DNA from 3 places in the Silvimonas iriomotensis genome. Region 1 is predicted to be linked to each of the others. Evidence: predicted binding sites of a transcription regulator. Region 1 holds the regulator's gene; each other region holds the start of a gene.
The links. The regulator sigma-54, encoded in region 1, starts transcription at its own class of promoters, with help from an activator protein. The targets are predictions, from matches to a motif close to CTGGCACGCTTCATGCTT.

Region 1 (6,175 bases):
GGAACACCGCGCCCGCAATCTGGATATCGAACTCTTGTATCAGGGTGCCAGCGACAAACTGGCCACCTTTGCCGAACTGCTCGAAAAAACCGGCCTGACCCAGGAACAATGCGGCTACATGGGCGATGACGTGATCGATCTGCCGGTCATGCGCCGCGTGGCATTTGCCATTTCGGTGCCGGATGCGCCACACATTGTGCGCAGCAACGCCCACTATGTGACCGATGCACGCGCCGGGCACGGTGCAGTGCGCGAAGCCTGTGAAACCATCATGCAGGCCCAGGGCACGTTCGATGGCATCATGGCCTGGTATCTTCGGTAAGGACGTTTTGTGAACCGTTTGTCTTCGCGACTTCTGCCAGTTGTACTCATCCTTTTCCTGGCCTTGCTGGTCTGGGGCCTGAACACGGCCGCCACACTGCCTGCGCTGAATGACAAGCGCCTTGCCAACGAGCCCAACCTGATCGCCGAGCACTCGCATACCGTGCGCTTTAACGACAAAGGGCAGCCCTATCAGCGCCTGGATGCCGATAAAGCCAGCCATTACGAAGAAAATGACTCGGCCTGGTTCGAAAACCCGCACCTGGTCTCGACCATTCCCGGACAGCCCCGCGTTGATCTGGTCACCACCCGCGTACAGTCCATCAACCGCGGCGACAAGTTCTGGGCGCCCGATCCTGTAACCGTGACCCGCCAGCCGGATGAAAAACATGCCGAGATGGTCGTCAAGGGCTCGCAGGTCTGGTATCAACCCAAACCGGGCCTGGCCTGGTCCGAGGCGCCTGTCGTAGCGGACATGGGCAGCAACTATCACGCCAACGGGGTCGGCTTTCAGGCAGACATCACTGATCAGACCCTTCTTCTCAAATCCAGAGTGAGCACCCTTTATGTCCCTGCGCCACGCAGCAGCAAATAGCGCCCTTTTCGCCAGCCTGGCGCTGGCCATGGCTGTCGCATTTGCCTCGACCGCCGACCGCGAGAAACCGCTCAAGGTCGAGGCCGATTCGGCCACGTACGACCAGAAAACCAATACCGGCGTGTACACGGGCAACGTGATCGTGACGCAAGGCTCCATGACGCTGCGCTCTGACAAACTGACCGTGCACCAGGATGCCGACGGCATGCAGTATTCGCAAGGCGACGGCCGCCCGGTGAAATTCCGCCAGCAAGCCGACGATGGCGAATGGGTTGACGCCGAGTCCCTGCACTATGACTACAACCAGAAAACCGGCTTTCTGGTGCTGACCAACAAGGCCTGGGTACGCAAGGGCCAGAACGAGGTGTTCGGTGATGTCATCACCTACAACCTCAACACGGACCAGTACTCGGCCACCAGCAACAAAACCGGTGCAGGCCGGGTCAACGTGACCATTGTGCCCAAGAAGAAGGACGCCAGCGCCCCGGCCACGAAGCCGGCAGCCGCTGCGGCCAGCGATACCACAAGCGAGAAACAATGAGCGCCACTCCGACTCCCAACGGCCCCGTGACCCAGCCGCTGACCGCCTCCCTGAACGCCACTGGCCTGATGAAGCGTTATCGCAAGCGCACGGTCGTGCGTGATGTGTCGATCCGCGTTGATGCCGGCGAAGTTGTTGGTTTGCTGGGCCCTAATGGCGCCGGCAAAACCACCAGCTTTTACATGATCGTGGGCATGGTCGCGGCCGATGGCGGCCAGATCAGCCTCAACGGTCAGGACATCAGCCGTCTGCCCATGCATGAACGCGCGCAACTGGGTCTGGGCTATCTGCCGCAGGAAGCCTCCATCTTTCGCAAGATGACCGTGGCGCAAAACATCCTGGCCGTGCTGGAACTCAGAGAGAAAAACGCCGCGCGCCGGGCCGAGCGTCTGGAAGAGCTGTTGCATGAGCTGCACATTGCCCACCTGCGCGATAGCGGTGCCATGAGCCTGTCTGGTGGCGAGCGCCGCCGTGCCGAAATCGCCCGGGCGCTGGCGGCTGATCCGCGCTTCATTTTGCTGGATGAACCGTTCGCCGGCGTCGATCCGATCGCGGTGATGGATATCCAGCGCATCATTGCCTACCTGCGTGACCGCGGTATTGGCGTGTTGATTACCGATCACAACGTGCGTGAAACGCTGGGCATTTGTGATCGCGCCTACATCATTTCAGAAGGTGCGGTCATGGCCTCGGGCCACCCGGCCGAAATCATCGCCAACGAACAGGTACGCAAGGTGTACCTGGGCGAACACTTCCGGATGTAACGCGTATGTCCGCCGCACCGCCCCTGGCCCCCAGACCTGCCGCATGAAGCAATCCCTGCAACTGCGGCTGTCGCAGCAACTGAACCTTACCCCGCAACTGCAACAGTCGATCAAGCTGTTGCAGCTGTCCACGCTGGATTTCCAGACCGAGATTGAACGTTACCTGCTGGAAAATCCGTTGCTTGAACAAGACAGTGGCGGCAGCAGTTCTTCCGATTCAGCCGAGAGCACCAGCAGCACCGATTCCACCGACAGCACCACCACCAGCGACGACAGCTACGACGGTGGTGGCGACGATATGGAATGGGGCGGCGGTACGCGCAGCGGCGGCGACGATGAGGACGATTTTGATCCGGCCACCCAGGTGGCCCGTGAACTGACCCTGCGCGAATACCTGCTTGATCAGGCCGGCGTGTTGCGCCTGCCGGACCGCGATCACGCTGCTCTGGCGTTCATGATCGACGCCGTGGACGAAGAGGGATTTTTACCGTTCTCGCTGGAAGAATTACTGGAACAAATCCCGCCGGAGATCGTCTCTCAATTAGAACTTGAGATTGATGATCTGGCGGTCGCGCTGGCCCGGCTCAAGCAGTTTGACCCGGTCGGCGTGGGTGCCCGCAATACGGCGGAAGCGTTGTTTTTGCAGTTACGACAGCTTGAATCCACCCCTGCTTGCGAGTTGGCCCGACAAATCGTCGGACAGCATCTCGATTTATTGGCGGGGCGTGATTACACTAAGTTGAAAAGGTTACTGAAATGTGACGACGCGGCCCTCAAAGCCGCGCAAACCGTGATCACCAGTCTGAATCCACGCCCTGCAGCACAATGGGCGGCATTGACACCACGCTACGTTGTACCTGACGTACTGGTGCAAAAGATCAAGGGGCAATGGCAGGTGAGACTCAATCCAGCCGCGATGCCGCGGTTGCGTATCAATCAGGTGTACGCAGATATCCTGCAACGCAGCGAGGGCGGAGTGCTGGCGCGCGAACTGCAGGAAGCCAAATGGCTGGTCAAGAGCGTTCAACAACGCTTCGAGACCATCTTGCGTGTCGCCCAAGCCATCGTGGAGCGCCAGCGCGCGTTCTTCGAGCATGGCGAAGTGGCCATGCGGCCGCTGGTCCTGCGCGATATCGCCCTGGAACTCGACCTGCACGAGTCCACTGTCTCCCGCGTCACCACCCAGAAGTACATGGCCAGCCCGCGCGGCTTGCTGGAATTCAAATATTTCTTTGGCAGTCATGTCGATACCGAAGCCGGTGGCGAATGCTCGGCGACGGCGATCAAGGCACTGATTCGCCAGATGATCCAGAACGAAGACAAAACCCGGCCGCTGTCAGACAGCGCTATTGCCGACGCATTATCCGGGCAAGGGATCGTGGTTGCGCGACGAACCGTTGCCAAATACAGGGAGGGTATGAACGTTCCACCCGTTAACTTGCGCAAAAACCTGTAATCGCTTGGCCTGGAGCGGCTGGAAACAATCCAGCCAGCTGGGTTGCATCAGCCGCCCCTGGTTTTAATGGCTCAACCAGAAGGAGAATGCCATGAACCTCAACATCAGCGGACATCACGTCGAAGTGACCCCGGCCCTGCGGTCGTACCTGACCAGCAAGCTTGACCGGATAGTGCGGCACTTTGATCAGGTAGTAGACGTCAGCGCCATACTTTCTGTAGAGAAGTTACAACAGAAAGCGGATGTCACCGTGCGTGTGCGCGGCAAGGACATTCATGTTGAGGCAGTCGACAAGGACATGTACGCCGCTATTGACCTCCTTGTCGATAAACTGGACCGGCAGATCGTCAAACACAAAGAGTGCTTGATGGATCACCGTGGGGACGCCATCAAACATCAGCAAACGGTCGAAGAAGAGTGATTTTTTCGATATAAACCAAGCATCTTGATGCAACAAACGGGAACCCTGAAAACGGGTTCCCGTTTTTGTTTATGCCGTTGGGGCGGTACAATAGGATGAATTGAAAATGCAAACCGGACCGACGATCGCAGTTTTGGCGTTCGCGGTACCCTATCAATGGTGCGGCGCGACAATTGCGTGGCTGCCCACCAGGTCAGCGAGCCGGCTAAACGATGAGTCTGATTTCCAGAATCCTGCCTGCCAGCAACGTCTTTCTAGATATGGACGTGGGCAGCAAAAAACGGATATTCGAACAGGTAGGCATGCTGTTCGAGAACAGCCACGCCATTGCGCGCAGCGTCATTTTTGACAGCCTGTTTGCGCGCGAGAAACTGGGCTCCACCGGTCTGGGGCAAGGCGTGGCCATTCCGCACGGCCGCATCAAGGGCCTCAAGGAAGCCAGCGGCGCCTTTATCCGCCTGAAAAACCCGGTGCCCTTTGACGCGCCCGACGGCAAACCCGTGACACTGATCTTTGTGTTGCTGGTGCCGGCCGCCGCCACTGACCTGCACCTGCAGATCCTGTCCGAGCTGGCCCAGCTTTTCTCTGACAAGACCGTGCGCGATCAGCTTGCCAGCGCCAGCGATGTCGACACGGCTTTCAAGCTGATTTCCACCTGGGAACCGTATGCCGCAGATTACCGTTAGACAGTTATTCATCGATAACGCGGAAAAGCTCAGACTGACCTGGGTCGCCGGCCAGTCTGGCGCCAACAATCTGCTGACCAACGATGCCGCCGAACAAAAGCCGCGGCTGGCCCTGGTCGGGCATTTGAATTTCATTCACCCCAACCGCGTGCAAGTGTTGGGGATTGCCGAAGTCAATTACTTTGCCGGGCTCTCGCCAGAGGCGCAAAAAGACTCGGTCGAGCGCCTGTTTGCCAATGAAATGGCGCTGATGATTGTCGCCAACAGCCAGCAGGTGCCCGATACCCTGCGCGAAGGGGCAGAGCGTCACCACGTGCCGCTGCTGACTTCGACCGAACAATCGCCGTACCTGATGGACGTGCTGCGCTACTACCTGGCCAAGGCGCTGGCCGTGTCTACGCATCTGCACGGCGTGTTCCTGGACGTACTTGAAGTGGGCGTCTTGCTGACGGGCGAATCGTCCATGGGTAAAAGCGAACTGGCGCTGGAGCTGATCTCGCGCGGCCATGGCCTTGTCGCTGATGACGTGGTCGAGGTCTACCGCACCAACCCGGAAACCCTGGAAGGACGCTGTCCGCCCATGCTGCGCGACTTTCTGGAAGTGCGCGGGATTGGGGTACTGAATATCCGGACCATTTTCGGTGAAACCGCCGTCCGCCCCAAAAAGACCCTCAAGCTGATCGTGCACCTGGCCAAGGCCGGGGGCGAAACCCTCGCCCCGATCGACCGTCTGCAAATGCAGGCGGCAACGCAGGAAATCCTCGGCGTGCAGATCCGCAAGCTGGTCATCCCTGTGGCGGCCGGTCGCAACCTGGCGGTGCTGGTTGAGGCCGCCGTGCGTAACTACATTCTGCAATTGCGTGGCATTGACTCCACCCGCGAGTTCATCGAGCGCCATCAACGCTTTATGGAGCTGGGCGAGTAATGGCGCACAAGGGTCAGCAAGTCATCCTGCTTTCCGGACTGTCCGGCGCAGGCAAAAGTGTCGCGCTGCGTGTACTGGAAGACCTGGGCTATTTCTGCGTCGATAACCTGCCCTCGCCCATCCTGCCGCAAACCGTGGCCTTGCTGGATGAAGATGGCTACCCCAAGGTCGCCATCGCCGTTGATGCGCGCAGTGCCCATAATCTGGCGGCATTCCCGGACTACCTGGCGGCGATGCTGGAACTCAAGATTGATGTGCGCTTGCTGTTCCTCGAGGCCTCTGACGAAGTCCTGATCAAGCGTTTCTCTGAAACACGCCGCAGTCATCCGCTGGCGGGTGAACACCTCACCATCACCGAAGCCATTGCGCAGGAACGCGAGATCCTGGAGTACTTCCTCCTGAACGCGTACCGGGTTGATACCAGCTCGCTCACGGCCAATCAGTTGCGGGCCTCGGTGCGCGATTT
Region 2 (6,175 bases), on a different contig from region 1:
GTCCGGGTGGCCTGAAACAGGCCCCGGGGTCTGGAGCGAATGTGTCTTTATGGGTCTGGGGATTAATCCATCCTGCCGCGCGGCGCAAGGCGCCAGGATGCGGCAGCAAAGGGTGTGGCCATTGATCAATGGCAAAGGGGCGAAAGCCTGCGCGAAGCATAGGCGCGGGCTGCAGAAAAAGGGGCCACAAATGACGGGCGGAAAAAAAGGGCGGTCGCGCCGCCCTTTTTGTCTGATGCCCGGTTCGCCTTACTTGCCGGACGATGCGCCTTCACCACCAGTGTGGCAGGCCGGACATTTGGCAGTGTTTTGCGAGGTGGTGCTTGAACCCAGTGCGGACTTCATGTCCTTGATCGACAACGGGTCACGCATGCTGCACAGCGCATCGTAGAGCGGTGCCTGATAGGTGTTGTAACCCTTTTCCTGGATGCGCTCCCACGGGCGATTCAACGGCGCCCAGACCGGGTTGTCACTGTTGCCGTAGTAATACGAACGAGACTGGCCGGTGTCGCAATCCATGCCTTCATAGACGTAGTTGTATTTGCCATTGCGCAGCGGGATACCGACGGCGTAGCGAACCAGTTTGTCTTTGTCGCCTACCGACAGGCTGTCTTTGGAGACGATGAAATGAACATTGCCCCAGGCGTAGTTGTTGCGGATCGGCGCCCAGTTACCCAGCGTGGCCAGGTCAGGCGCGGTGAAGCTTTGTTCGGCCGGTACGGGCAGCTTGTCCTTGAAGAAATTGGTGATGCTGTACTCATGCTTTGCATCGCCATCGTCCAGAGACTTGTTGGCAGCGTTGCGCGCATCGGTGTTTTCCCCGCTTTCAGCGGCGTACACATGGCTAGCCACGCACAACAACAGGCACGCGGCAGGGATCAGGCATTTCAAGTTCTTGCTCCTCAAGCGGGGTGGCGCAACGCTCGGGCTGGCCGGCCACAACCTTCTAATGATACGCCGTTCCTGAGGCATTCGCGGCGCGCGTGTGTAAATTCTCTGCGCGGGGCGGGATACATCTTGATCGGCAAAGCGCGCATTTGAAGCGTAAAATCCGGGGTTTGCCTTGTATCAAGCATTTAAACAAGAGAACCACCGCCCATGGATGCCGCCGATCTCGTCATCGACTTGTCTGGCCTGAATTGCCCCTTGCCCATTTTGCGTACCAAGAAAGCGCTGGCCAACCTGCAAAGCGGCCAGACCGTCCATGTGACCTGCACGGACCCGGCCACGCCCAAAGATTTTGCAGCCTTCTGCAAGCAGACGGGTAATCCGCTGCTTGATAGCGCTGAAGAAGCAGGCAAGTTTGTTTTTGTGATCCAGAAGCGCTGAAAGCGCGCGAGAGACCGACCTCATCATGACCCAGACCCTTACCCTGACCCGCCCTGACGACTGGCACCTGCACCTGCGCGACGGCGCCCTGATGGCGGCGGTGCTGCCGCATACCGCGCGTGAGTTTGCCCGCGCCATTGTCATGCCCAACCTCAAGCCGCCGGTTACCACGGTGGATCTGGCTGCGGCCTACCGCGACCGCATCCTGGCCGCCTTGCCGGCCGGTATGTCGTTTGAACCGCTGATGACGCTGTATCTGACAGACCGGACTGACCCGGCCGAAGTCGAGCGCGCCAAGGCCTCCGGTTTCGTGCACGGTATCAAGCTGTACCCGGCTGGTGCTACCACCAACTCGGACAGCGGCGTCACCAGCCTGGACAAGGTCATGCCGGCGCTGGAAAAAATGGCAGAGATCGGCCTGCCGCTGCTGGTGCACGGCGAAGTCACCGATGGCGACATTGACGTGTTCGACCGGGAGGCCGTGTTCATCGACACGCTGTTGGCCCCGCTGCTGCAGCGTTTGCCCAGCCTGCGCGTGGTGCTGGAACACATCACCACCCGCCAGGCCGCCGCGTTTGTCGCTGCCGCGCCAGAGAACGTCGCCGCCACGGTGACGGCGCATCACCTGTTGATGAACCGCAATGCCATGTTCACCGGCGGCATCCGCCCGCACCACTATTGTTTGCCGGTGCTCAAGCGTGAACAGCATCGTCAGGCGCTGGTGCAGGCCGTGACCAGCGGCTCGGCCAAGTTCTTCCTGGGCACCGACAGTGCCCCGCACGCCCGTCATACCAAAGAAGCCTCGTGTGGTTGCGCTGGCATGTACACCGCCCACGCCGCCTTGCCGCTGTATGCCGAGGTGTTTGACCGCGCCGGTGCGCTGGACAAACTGGAAGCCTTTGCCAGCTTTAACGGCCCGGACTTCTACCGCCTGCCGCGCAACACGGACAAGGTCACGCTTAACCGTAGCGCCTGGACGGTGCCGGCCGAGTATCCATTTGGCGAACACACTGTCGTGCCGTTGCGCGCCGGTGAAGAAGTGCAATGGACGCTGGCCGCTTGATGCTGACGCATCGCAATGCCAGCAAGCCGGCGTGGCTGGTGTTCGGCGTGGTGTTGATCGCCGCCGCGTTCTGGGGCTGGCCGCTGATTGACTCGCCGCGCTTTGAAAACCACTTCTTCGGTTTGTTCTGGTACTCCATGCTGCTGCTGGCGGCCGGCTTCTGGGCCTTTCCCGCCGAGCAGCGTGTGCATGATGGCGTGCTGGAACGGCGGATCTGCTTGCTGGGCCTCATTCCGGTGCGCACCCGGCATATTCCGCTGAGCGCATTTACCCGGGTGGTGCTGGATCAGGAACCCAATATCATCGGTCCGGACAGCGTCTGGGTATGCCTGGCTGACAACGGCGACGCGCGTTTTGTGTTCTCGCACTACCGCGCAACCCGCAGCGGCGTGGCCAAAGCGGTGCAAGAAGCGCACCGCCTGGCTGCCCAGGCCAGCCTGCCGTTTGTCGAACAAACCGCCCAGACCGACGCCTGATTTGCCCGCGCGCGAAGCCGGCAAACCGACCCGTGGGGAAAGGGCGCTGGCGAATGTGTGTATAATCGGGTCCGCGAAGCAAGCCAGACAGTCGCTGCCCGTTGCAAAACGGGGGGAGGAAAGTCCGGGCTCCGCAGGGCAGGATGCCGGCTAACGGCCGGGCGCCGTGAGGCGACGGAAAGTGCAACAGAGAGTAGACCGCCGATGACCAGGTCAAACTGGAACAGGCAAGGGTGAAACGGTGCGGTAAGAGCGCACCAGCGTCCCGGGCAACCGGGCGGCTCGGTAAACCCCATCCGGAGCAAGACCAAGCAGCAGGCGTTGAAACGGCCCGTCGAGCCTGCGGGTAGGTTGCAGGAGTCCATCAGTAATGATGGGCCTAGAGGAATGACTGTCAGGATGCGCGAGCATCTGTACAAAACCCGGCTTACCGGCTCGCTTCGCAACCTCATTCAGACAAAAAGCCCCATGGCATGCCATGGGGCTTTTTTCTTGCGCAGCCTGAGGCGTCGCCCTTAGATGCTGTCTTGCGGATTGGCACCGTGCAGACGCTGTTCCAGATCCAGTACGCGCGCTTCCAGCTCAGCCAGTTTTTCACGGCTGCGGGCCAGCACTTCTTGCTGGATCTCGAATTCTTCACGGGTCACCAGATCGAGCTTGGTAAAGGCCGTGCTCATCATGGCGCGCACATTCTTTTCGACATCCTTGGCCGGGCTGCTGGCAATGGCGTCAGAAATCTTGTTGGCGATTTCGTCGAACAGCTTTTCCTTGATCATGATGCTTCTCCTGATTTTGTTTCGTACCCGACCAGTTTAGCAGAGCAAGCACAAAAGCCTACTCCTCGTGGCGATTGCTTACGCGAATATTTCCTGAAAATCCATGCACTTGCACGGTGCATGCACTATTTTCAACTTGGTTCACGCGCTCGTAATTGGTGCGGACCTGGGTGCAAAGCGGCGCATTTACCGTTTGTCCGCCACATTCTTGCGTCATTTTCGGGGCTGGCACGGTTTCTGCTGAGAGGGAAACGTCGTTACCGGGACATGAGGAGCAAACCCATGAAATTTGTTACCGCCATCATCAAGCCGTTCAAGCTCGATGAGGTTCGTGAAGCCTTGTCGGCCATTGGCGTGGCTGGCTTGACCGTGACCGAAGTAAAAGGCTTTGGCCGTCAGAAGGGCCACACCGAACTCTATCGCGGCGCCGAATACGTTGTTGATTTTCTGCCCAAGGTCAAACTGGAAGTCGCCATTGCGGACGATCTGCTGGACCAGACCCTTGAAGCCATCGAAAAGGCCGCGAATACCGGCAAGATCGGTGACGGCAAGATCTTCGTGTTCCAGCTTGAGCACGTTGTCCGTATCCGCACCGGCGAAACCGGTGAGTCTGCGATTTAAGTAATCCAAGAACAATACGGGAAGGAGATGACCCGATGAAGAAATTACTTGCGATGTTCGCAATGCTGGGCGCGATGTGTATGGCAGCCCCCAGCTTTGCCGACGATGCTTCCGCCGCGGCGCCTGCATCTGATGCTGCCGCCGTAGTGGCATCTGATGCGTCTGCTGCCGCACCGGCTCCGGCTGCTGCAGCAAGCTCTGACGCTTCTGCCGCTGGTGCTGCTTCCGCACCGGCTGCTGCCCCGGCACCGACTGCACCGTTCAGTGTTGACTCTTCCAAGATCAGCGGCGGCGACACCGCCTGGATGCTGACTTCCACCGCGCTGGTGCTGTTCATGACCATCCCGGGCCTGGCACTGTTCTATGCCGGCATGGTGCGCAAGAAGAACGTGCTGGCTACCGTGATGCAAAGCTTTGCCATCACCTGCCTGATCACGATCATCTGGGTGGTGATTGGTTACTCGCTGGCCTTCACGCCGGGTAACAGCTTCATTGGTGGCTTCTCTCGTGTCCTGCTGTCCGGCATGAACTACATCAAGGGCGCCAATGCAACCACGCTGACCGTCAGCCATCTGGCCTCGACGATCCCGGAATCGGTGTACATGGTCTATCAAATGACCTTCGCCATCATTACTCCGGCCCTGATCACCGGCGCGTTTGCTGACCGTATGAAGTTCTCTGCCATGCTGGTGTTCATGGCCCTGTGGTCGATCATCGTCTACGCGCCGATCGCTCACATGGTGTGGGAACCGACAGGCTGGCTGGCTGGCGCTGGTATCCTGGACTTTGCTGGCGGTACGGTTGTGCACATCAACGCCGGTGTTGCCGGTCTGGTTTGCGCCCTGGTGCTGGGCAAGCGCGTGGGTTATGGCAAGGAAGCCATGGCACCGCACAACCTGGTGCTGTCGCTGATCGGTGCTTCGATGCTGTGGGTGGGCTGGTTCGGCTTCAACGCCGGCTCCGCTGTGGCTGCTGATGGCCGTGCCGGTTTCGCCATGATGACCACGCAAGTTGCAACCGCCATGGCTGCACTGGGCTGGATGTTTGCCGAGTGGGTTGCCAAGGGCAAACCTTCGGTACTGGGCATCATCTCTGGCGCTGTGGCAGGTCTGGTTGCCATCACCCCGGCCTCTGGCTTCGTGGGTGTCGGCGGCGCCCTGATCATTGGTCTGCTGGCTGGCGTGGTGTGCTTCTGGTCCGCTACATGGCTCAAGCACAAGCTCGGTTACGACGACTCCCTGGATGCCTTCGGCGTGCACGGTGTGGGCGGTATCCTGGGTGCGGTGCTGACTGGTGTGTTCGCAGTGAAAGATATCGGTGGTGTTGATGGCAACGTGGTTCTGCAGATCAAGGGCGTGCTGACCACGCTGGTCTACAGCGGCGTGCTGACCTTCGTACTGCTGAAGATTATTGATGTTGTGATCGGCCTGCGCGTGACTGAAGAAGAAGAACGCGAAGGTCTGGATGTGACCCTGCACGGCGAACGTGTGGAGTAATAGAACCAGAACAAGACAAAACACATCCTCTTGATCGTAAAGAGCAGAGTCGTACCTTCAACCCGCCGCAAGGCGGGTTCTTTTTTTGTGGGGTCGCATAAAACAAAACCGGGCCTCAGGCCCGGTTTGTGTGGCGAACCAGATCGTTCAGAGCAAATGGCGTGCGGCCTCAATCACAATGCTGACCGAATCGTTCTCGGTTTTTTTCATGGTCTCGGCGCTGGGGGTTTCCTGCTGGGTACGGTTCACGATCACGCCAGCGATCATGCCGGCGCGCAGGCCCATTGCGGCACACATGGTCAAGAGCGTGGCCGATTCCATCTCGTAGTTCATCACGTGCAGCGCTTGCCACTGTTTCATGCTGCCTTCCCATTCCTTGTTCACGCGGCCGGAATAGGTGTCGTAGCGCTCTTG
Region 3 (6,175 bases), on a different contig from region 1:
ATCAGCCCGGAAACCCGGGGTAGCGGCATTGGCAAGGTTGCTGGAAATCGTGGCCTGCCGTTGCATGGATTGCTTGGCGCCGGTCATGGCCACGTAAATCAGTCTGTCCATTAAGCAGGTTTACCCTTGTTCTGCTGCGTCTGCGAAATCGAAATCGACATCGAAATCAACATCAATCCGGTGATGAACCGGCGACCTTCAAAAACCCGATTAACCCAGGTTCACGATGGTCTGGAGAATGGTGTCCTGCGCCTTGATGGTCTGCGCATTGGCCTGATAGTTACGCTGGGCGGTAATCAGGTTCACCAGTTCCGAAGTCAGATCCACGTTGGAATCTTCCTGCGCGGACGATTGCAGCGAACCCAGGCTACCGGTGCCCGGATCGCCAATGGTCGGCTGGCCGGAAGCAAAAGTCTGGGACCAGCGGTTATCACCCAGCGGCTGCAGGCCCTGCACGTTGGTGAAGTTGGCCAGCACGATCTGGCCGACGGTCTTGGTCTGGCCGTTGGAGTAACTACCCTGGATCACGCCATCCTTGCCGATGCTCATGCCGGTCAGCGTACCGTCGGCGTAACCGTCCTGGTTCAGCGCGTTCACCACAAACGGGCTGCCGTACTGGGTCGAGTTCGGGAAGCTGACGTTAAAGGCAAACGGGCTGGTGGCGCCGTTCGGGGCGGTCAGCGTGGTGCTGAAGGTAAAGCCGGACACGTTGGAGGCGGCAGTGCCGGTCAACGGATCAGTCGGGACGGTCGTGGCATCCAGCGTACCGGTGCCGGTGTACATCAGGTAGCCATTGGTGCCGGCCGGGGAACCCGTCGTCGTCGGCGTGCCGCCGTCAAACGAGGTTTGCACTTCCCACTGGTTGGTCGCCACTTTGGTGAAATAGAACGTCAAGTTGTGCGATACGCCCTGGGCGTCGTACACCTGCGCGGTGGTGGAGCTGGTAAACGTGGTCGGATCGGTCACGTTCAGCGGGCCGACACCGGTCGGGGGCGCTGCGCGGTTGATGATCGTTGCCGCGGCATTCAGGTTCATCTGGCCGACTTGCAGGCCGGCGTTGGACGTACCAGACGAACCGGTTGCGCGCGCGCCGATGTTGCCGACGGTGATCTGCAGCGGCACCGGGTTGCCGCCCTTGAGCAACTGGCCGGTGTTCGCGTCAACACCCCAGCCGGTCAGGCGCTGGCCGTCGTTGACGATGTAACCCTGGTTATCCAGCTGGAACTGGCCATTGCGGGAGTACGAAATCGTGCCCGAGGTGTCGGACATCCGGAAAAAACCATTCCCGGTAATCGCGACATCCAGCGGGTTGCTGGTGGTTTCCACGTTGCCCTGGCCAAACTGCTGGGCGACATCCATCACGCGGGTACCGATACCGGCCACGTTGGAGGACGATGCGAATGTGGATGCGTAGATATCGGCAAACTCGGCACGCGACTGCTTGAAGCCTACCGTGTTGGCGTTAGCGATGTTGTTGCCGATCACGTCCAGGTTTTTGGACGCCGCATTCAGACCGCTCAGACCTTGTTGAAAACCCATGTTTACCCCTCCCGGCAATCCTTGCCGCCCCTGCGGCAATTCATGCCTGCCCTCCCCGGGCAGATTGTTTCGTTGGCTCGTTAATCTTGCTGAACGACGTTAACTACTGATCAGGTCGACGATGTCGAAGACCCGCCGCTTACCTGTTTGATGTCGCTCAGATTCACGGTCGAACCATTACCCAGTACCACCTGCACGGCACTGCCGTTCAGGATCACGCTCGATGCGGTCTGCCAGCCGTCCACGGTCAGCGAAGACTGGTTACCTGAAGCGTCCACGCCCTTGGCAACGATGGCGTATTTGCCGGCCGCAGCCTTGGTGCCGTCGGCCAGGGTGCCGTCCCAGTTGATCGGGTTGGACTGGCCTGCGGTCGGCGTGGTGGTCATCTGGTCGACCACCTGGCCGGTGGTGAGCGACACCACCGAAACCTGCATCTGGGTGGTGCCGGCCGGCACATCAACCGCGGCTTGCAGGTTGTTGGTGCCGTCGTAGGCCCAGGAACTGGTCGGCGCCATCACCTGTTTGCCGATCAGCGAAGCCGATTGCAGCGCCTGGCTGGAATTGAACAGCGAGGACATGCCGGTCATGGTGGCATTGAGTTGCTGCAACCCGCTCACCGTGCTGATCTGCGCCAGTTGCGAGGTCATCTGGGAGTTATCCATCGGGTTGGTCGGGTCCTGGTTTTGCAACTGCGCGACCAGCAATTGCATGAACTGGTCTTGCATGGCCTGGGCCGAGCCTGACGCGCCACTGCTGCTGGAGGTGCCGCTCAATGCGGAATTCAGCGCTGTGAAATTGATCCCGGTGCTGTTGTTTACGGTGGTTGCCATGGTGCTATCCCTCGATCCGGGTTATCAATCAGCTCGAACCCAGCTGCAACGTGCGCTGCATCAGGGTCTTGGCAGTGTTCATCACATCGGCGTTGGTCTGGTAAGACCGGGAGGCCGACAACATATTGGTCATTTCTTCGACCACATCCACATTGGGCATCGCCACGTAACCGTTGGCATCGGCCACCGGGTTGCGCGGGTCGTACACCAGCTTGGGCGGGGCCTGATCTTCGACCACCTGCGACACTTTCACGCCCACGCCACCTTCCGGGCCGACCGGCGTTGCCTGGAACACGACCTGTTTGGCCCGGTACGGCTGACCGTTGGAGCTGGTCGTCGATTCGGCGTTGGCCAGGTTGCTGGCCACGGCATTCAGGCGCATGGACTGCGCTTGCATGGCCGAGGCCGAAATATCAAAAGTGCTGAACAGAGACATGCTCAGGCGGCTCCGTTATCAGGACGAAGAAGAAGTCAGCGCAGTCCGGTAGGTACTCATCCGGTTCTGCATGAAAGTAATGGCGGCTTCATAGCGCAGCGTGTTGTCCGCGAAATCGCGCATTTCCTTGGTCATATCCACCGTGTTGCCATCAATGGAAGGCTGCACTTCGCTGCGATATTGCAATTTGGGGGACAGCAAATCTGCCGCGCTGGAACCGGCCGGTTGCAGGTGGCGACTATCCGTGGTCTTGAGCGCACCGCTATTGCCCGATTGCTGCGCCGCCAGTGCGCTGTTGAACGCAGAGGTGAAGTCGAAATCACGCGCCTTGTATTGCGGTGTATCGGCGTTGGCAATGTTGGACGACAACACTTCCTGACGGTAATCGCGCAAGCGCATTGCCGTTTGCTGTGTCTGGAAGTAGTTATCAAGTGCACTCATCATGATCTTCGGGCTTCCCCATCTGTGACTGCAATCACAAAAGCAGGAAGCGTGCCAGATATCAAACCATTGATTTTCAAGGGTTTTACAATTCTGACAAATATGCATCCGGCAAGTTTTGCCGGTCTGGCCAACGGCGCTGGCCACGCTGTTGCGCACATTGCCGCCGCCACCCGTCGCCCGTCAGCGACAGGCGGAAAACCCCGCACTGACTGACGATCCCGCTCTCGCCCCCTTCTACCTGACGCCACACAGCGACACGATTTGTCACAAAATTGCAGTCTTACCTTACAAAAAACAAGCAACACACTGTTTTTAAATGACTTTCACAACATGGCACGGCAATTGCAATAAAGGGCCGAACGCGGAAACAGTGATATTTCGCGCATTTGATGACGTCTTTCCCAAGGAGTACCCATGTTCTCGTCCAAACAGCAAACCCCCATCCTGAACCGCAACCAGGGCGTTCTGGGCAACCGCAACAACCAGCCCTCTCCCGCCCATGCCGACCCGGCCAGCCATGCCAGCCCGGCGGATGGCCTGCGGGCGGAACATGTACCCAGCAGTGTCCAGGCCGAACCCAAAGCCCCGGTCGCCGCGCCGGCAGACAGCGGCGGCAACCGCCTGATCGTCGGCCCGGATGTGAAACTGCGCGGTGCCGAGATTCTGGATTGCGACACGCTGGTGGTTGAAGGGCGTGTGGAAGCGACCATGGACAGCCGCGTGATCCGCATTGCCGAGGGCGGTTCATTCTCTGGCAAGGTCAGCATTGATGTGGCCGAAGTGCACGGCACGTTTGATGGCGAACTGACCGCGCGTGAACAACTGATCATCCACGCCACCGGCCGCGTCAAAGGCACCATTCGCTATGGCAAGCTGCTGATTGAATCCGGCGGCACGATCTCGGGCGAGATCGAATCCCTGTCTGAGGCCCGCCGTCCCGGGCTGGAAGACAAATCCACCGCGACCAACATTACCCGCCTTGCCGCTGCGGGCTAACGGTTTTTTCTGGATGAGGCCGTGACGACCGGTGACGCCTCACCTCGCCGGTCACAGGTTGAACGCACAACACCCGCTGCAAAGCGGGTGTTGGCGTTGAGCGGCCGGTGCTAGCTCACCAGCCCCGCCGCAATATTGATCGACAAACCCAGCACGCTCAGATTGAACACAAACGCCAGCACCGACTGCGCCAGCACAATCTTGCGGGTGCTGCTGTCCCCCACTGCGACGTCGGCCGTCTGGCAGGCCACGGCGATGGTGAAAGAAAAATACAGAAAATCCCAGTACGTCGGCGCTTCCGGTTTATCGGGAAACAACAACGGTTTGCAGGCGCCTTCAGCCGTATAAAACTGGTGCGCATAGTGAATGGCAAACGAGGTCGGCAACATCAGCCAGGCCCCCACCAGCGTGATCGCCGTGAAACTGATATGCGCTAGCTGGTGAATGCCGGTAGTGCCCTTGGCCGAAGCCAGTTCCACCAGAATGGTTGCCAGACTGACCACGCACGCCGTACACACCAGCCCAAGCACGATCTCGGCGTTTTCATCCTGGGCTTTGGCAATCTGCCTGATGCGGTCGGGTTGGGCGCGTACCAGCAACCACCAGACGGTGATCAGGTACACCCACACGGTGATGTTCCAGCAAGCCAGCGCCCGGCCGGCCAGCGAGCCATGCAGCGGCAGCACAAAGAAAGAGATCAGCCCGATCACCAGCGCCACCGTCAGGCGCGGGCGGGCCGTCATCAAGCCAGGCAGGTGGCGCATGCAGACCTCCTCAATCCATGGCGGGATAACCCGCCCGCATAAAAAAGGCCGGTCAGTACCGGCCTTTTTGTTCTGGTTACGCGTCAGTCATCTTCACTGACGTCGTAGAACACCCCTTCGTGTTTGTCGAAGGCCGCGCCGACGGGCGCATCCAGTTGTTCGACAATGCTGGGGTCGCAATTGGCGACCAGGTTCACATCAACCAGATTGAAGTGTTTGGGGTTGTCCAGATAGCGGTCATCTTCTGCGCCACTGAAAAAGCGCCAGCCGCTGTCTTCCTTGTCTTCCGGTTCTTCCCGCACCATGTAGCCCACCGGCTGGCCATCAACCAGGATCAGGTCCGTGACCATGCACAGGCCTTTTTCGGTAGCCAGCGGTTCCAGTTTGCGGGGATCAACAACGTATTGTTTTTGCATGACGGCACTCGTGAAACAGGTAAACCCTCAGCATACCCGCTTCACGCCTTGCCGCGTGTACCGTCAACCGTGGCTGGCCGGCAGTTTTTGCAGATAATCCAGGTGTGACTTGAGCACCGGCAGCGTCTGTTTTGCCAGCGCCACCACTTGCGGATCACTGCCGTTGGCCACCTCTTGCGACCACGCCACCAGCGCATCCTGGCTGGCCTTGGTCTGGATCTTGATCCACTCGGCCTCAAATTTGTCGCCCTGCAGGCCGTACAAATGTTCCATGTCCTGCTGCTGGGCGGCATCCGGGGCCGAGGCATCTTGCCGTTGTTTCTGCTGGGCCAGCGATTTGAGCTTGAGACTGATCACGCCGTGATCCTCAAACAGCTTGCTCGCCAGCGCCTTGATCGCCGGGGCTTGCGCCTGTTGCATGGCCATGCGCGCCAGGTCCTGGCCCGTGCTGGCAGCACGGGAGGCTTCCGCCAGAAACGACGCATCCTGTTGCGACAGCTTGGCCTGCGGCGCGGTGGCGGCCGGCGCAGTATTGGTCGATTGCGGCGCAGCGCCAGGCTGGCTTTGCGCGGCATCTGCCAATGTGCCCGCAGCCAGCAACGACAATGCCAGCGCAGGTGTCAGCAAAAAGTCTGCCGCGTGGGCATGGATTTCATGACGCAGTACATTCACCGTGTTCAACAGATTCAGTGCGGGCGGCGGGTTGCGCATGCGGGCCTCCTTCAATGCAAGGTGATCCGGCCGCCAAAA

Region 2: glnK (P-II family nitrogen regulator) is a predicted target of sigma-54. The motif match lies at 3,870-3,887, and genes of this name have one in related genera.
Region 3: flgB (flagellar basal body rod protein FlgB) is a predicted target of sigma-54. The motif match lies at 3,287-3,304, and genes of this name have one in related genera.

The regions. Positions count from the first base shown of each region.
Region 1 is NZ_BMLX01000006.1:126,356-132,530, forward strand. Features, by position in the region: gene kdsC (3-deoxy-manno-octulosonate-8-phosphatase KdsC) at 1-322, shown strand, start outside; gene lptC (LPS export ABC transporter periplasmic protein LptC) at 332-916, shown strand; gene lptA (lipopolysaccharide transport periplasmic protein LptA) at 945-1,457, shown strand; gene lptB (LPS export ABC transporter ATP-binding protein) at 1,454-2,221, shown strand; gene IEX57_RS17650 (RNA polymerase factor sigma-54) at 2,265-3,677, shown strand; gene hpf (ribosome hibernation-promoting factor, HPF/YfiA family) at 3,769-4,098, shown strand; gene ptsN (PTS IIA-like nitrogen regulatory protein PtsN) at 4,311-4,784, shown strand; gene hprK (HPr(Ser) kinase/phosphatase) at 4,765-5,709, shown strand; gene rapZ (RNase adapter RapZ) at 5,709-6,175, shown strand, end outside.
Region 2 is NZ_BMLX01000008.1:88,804-94,978, reverse strand. Features, by position in the region: gene IEX57_RS19535 (CNP1-like family protein) at 250-891, opposite strand; gene IEX57_RS19530 (sulfurtransferase TusA family protein) at 1,099-1,329, shown strand; gene pyrC (dihydroorotase) at 1,355-2,392, shown strand; gene IEX57_RS19520 (hypothetical protein) at 2,374-2,868, shown strand; RNA gene rnpB (RNase P RNA component class A) at 2,944-3,314, shown strand; gene IEX57_RS19510 (accessory factor UbiK family protein) at 3,384-3,644, opposite strand; gene glnK (P-II family nitrogen regulator) at 3,927-4,265, shown strand; gene IEX57_RS19500 (ammonium transporter) at 4,301-5,761, shown strand; gene udp (uridine phosphorylase) at 5,909-6,175, opposite strand, start outside.
Region 3 is NZ_BMLX01000001.1:442,736-448,910, reverse strand. Features, by position in the region: gene flgF (flagellar basal-body rod protein FlgF) at 1-111, opposite strand, end outside; gene flgE (flagellar hook protein FlgE) at 211-1,539, opposite strand; gene IEX57_RS02005 (flagellar hook assembly protein FlgD) at 1,650-2,369, opposite strand; gene flgC (flagellar basal body rod protein FlgC) at 2,398-2,805, opposite strand; gene flgB (flagellar basal body rod protein FlgB) at 2,824-3,249, opposite strand; gene IEX57_RS01990 (bactofilin family protein) at 3,664-4,245, shown strand; gene IEX57_RS01985 (DUF1345 domain-containing protein) at 4,356-5,009, opposite strand; gene IEX57_RS01980 (DUF2185 domain-containing protein) at 5,093-5,425, opposite strand; gene IEX57_RS01975 (DUF4142 domain-containing protein) at 5,489-6,136, opposite strand; gene IEX57_RS01970 (hypothetical protein) at 6,148-6,175, opposite strand, start outside.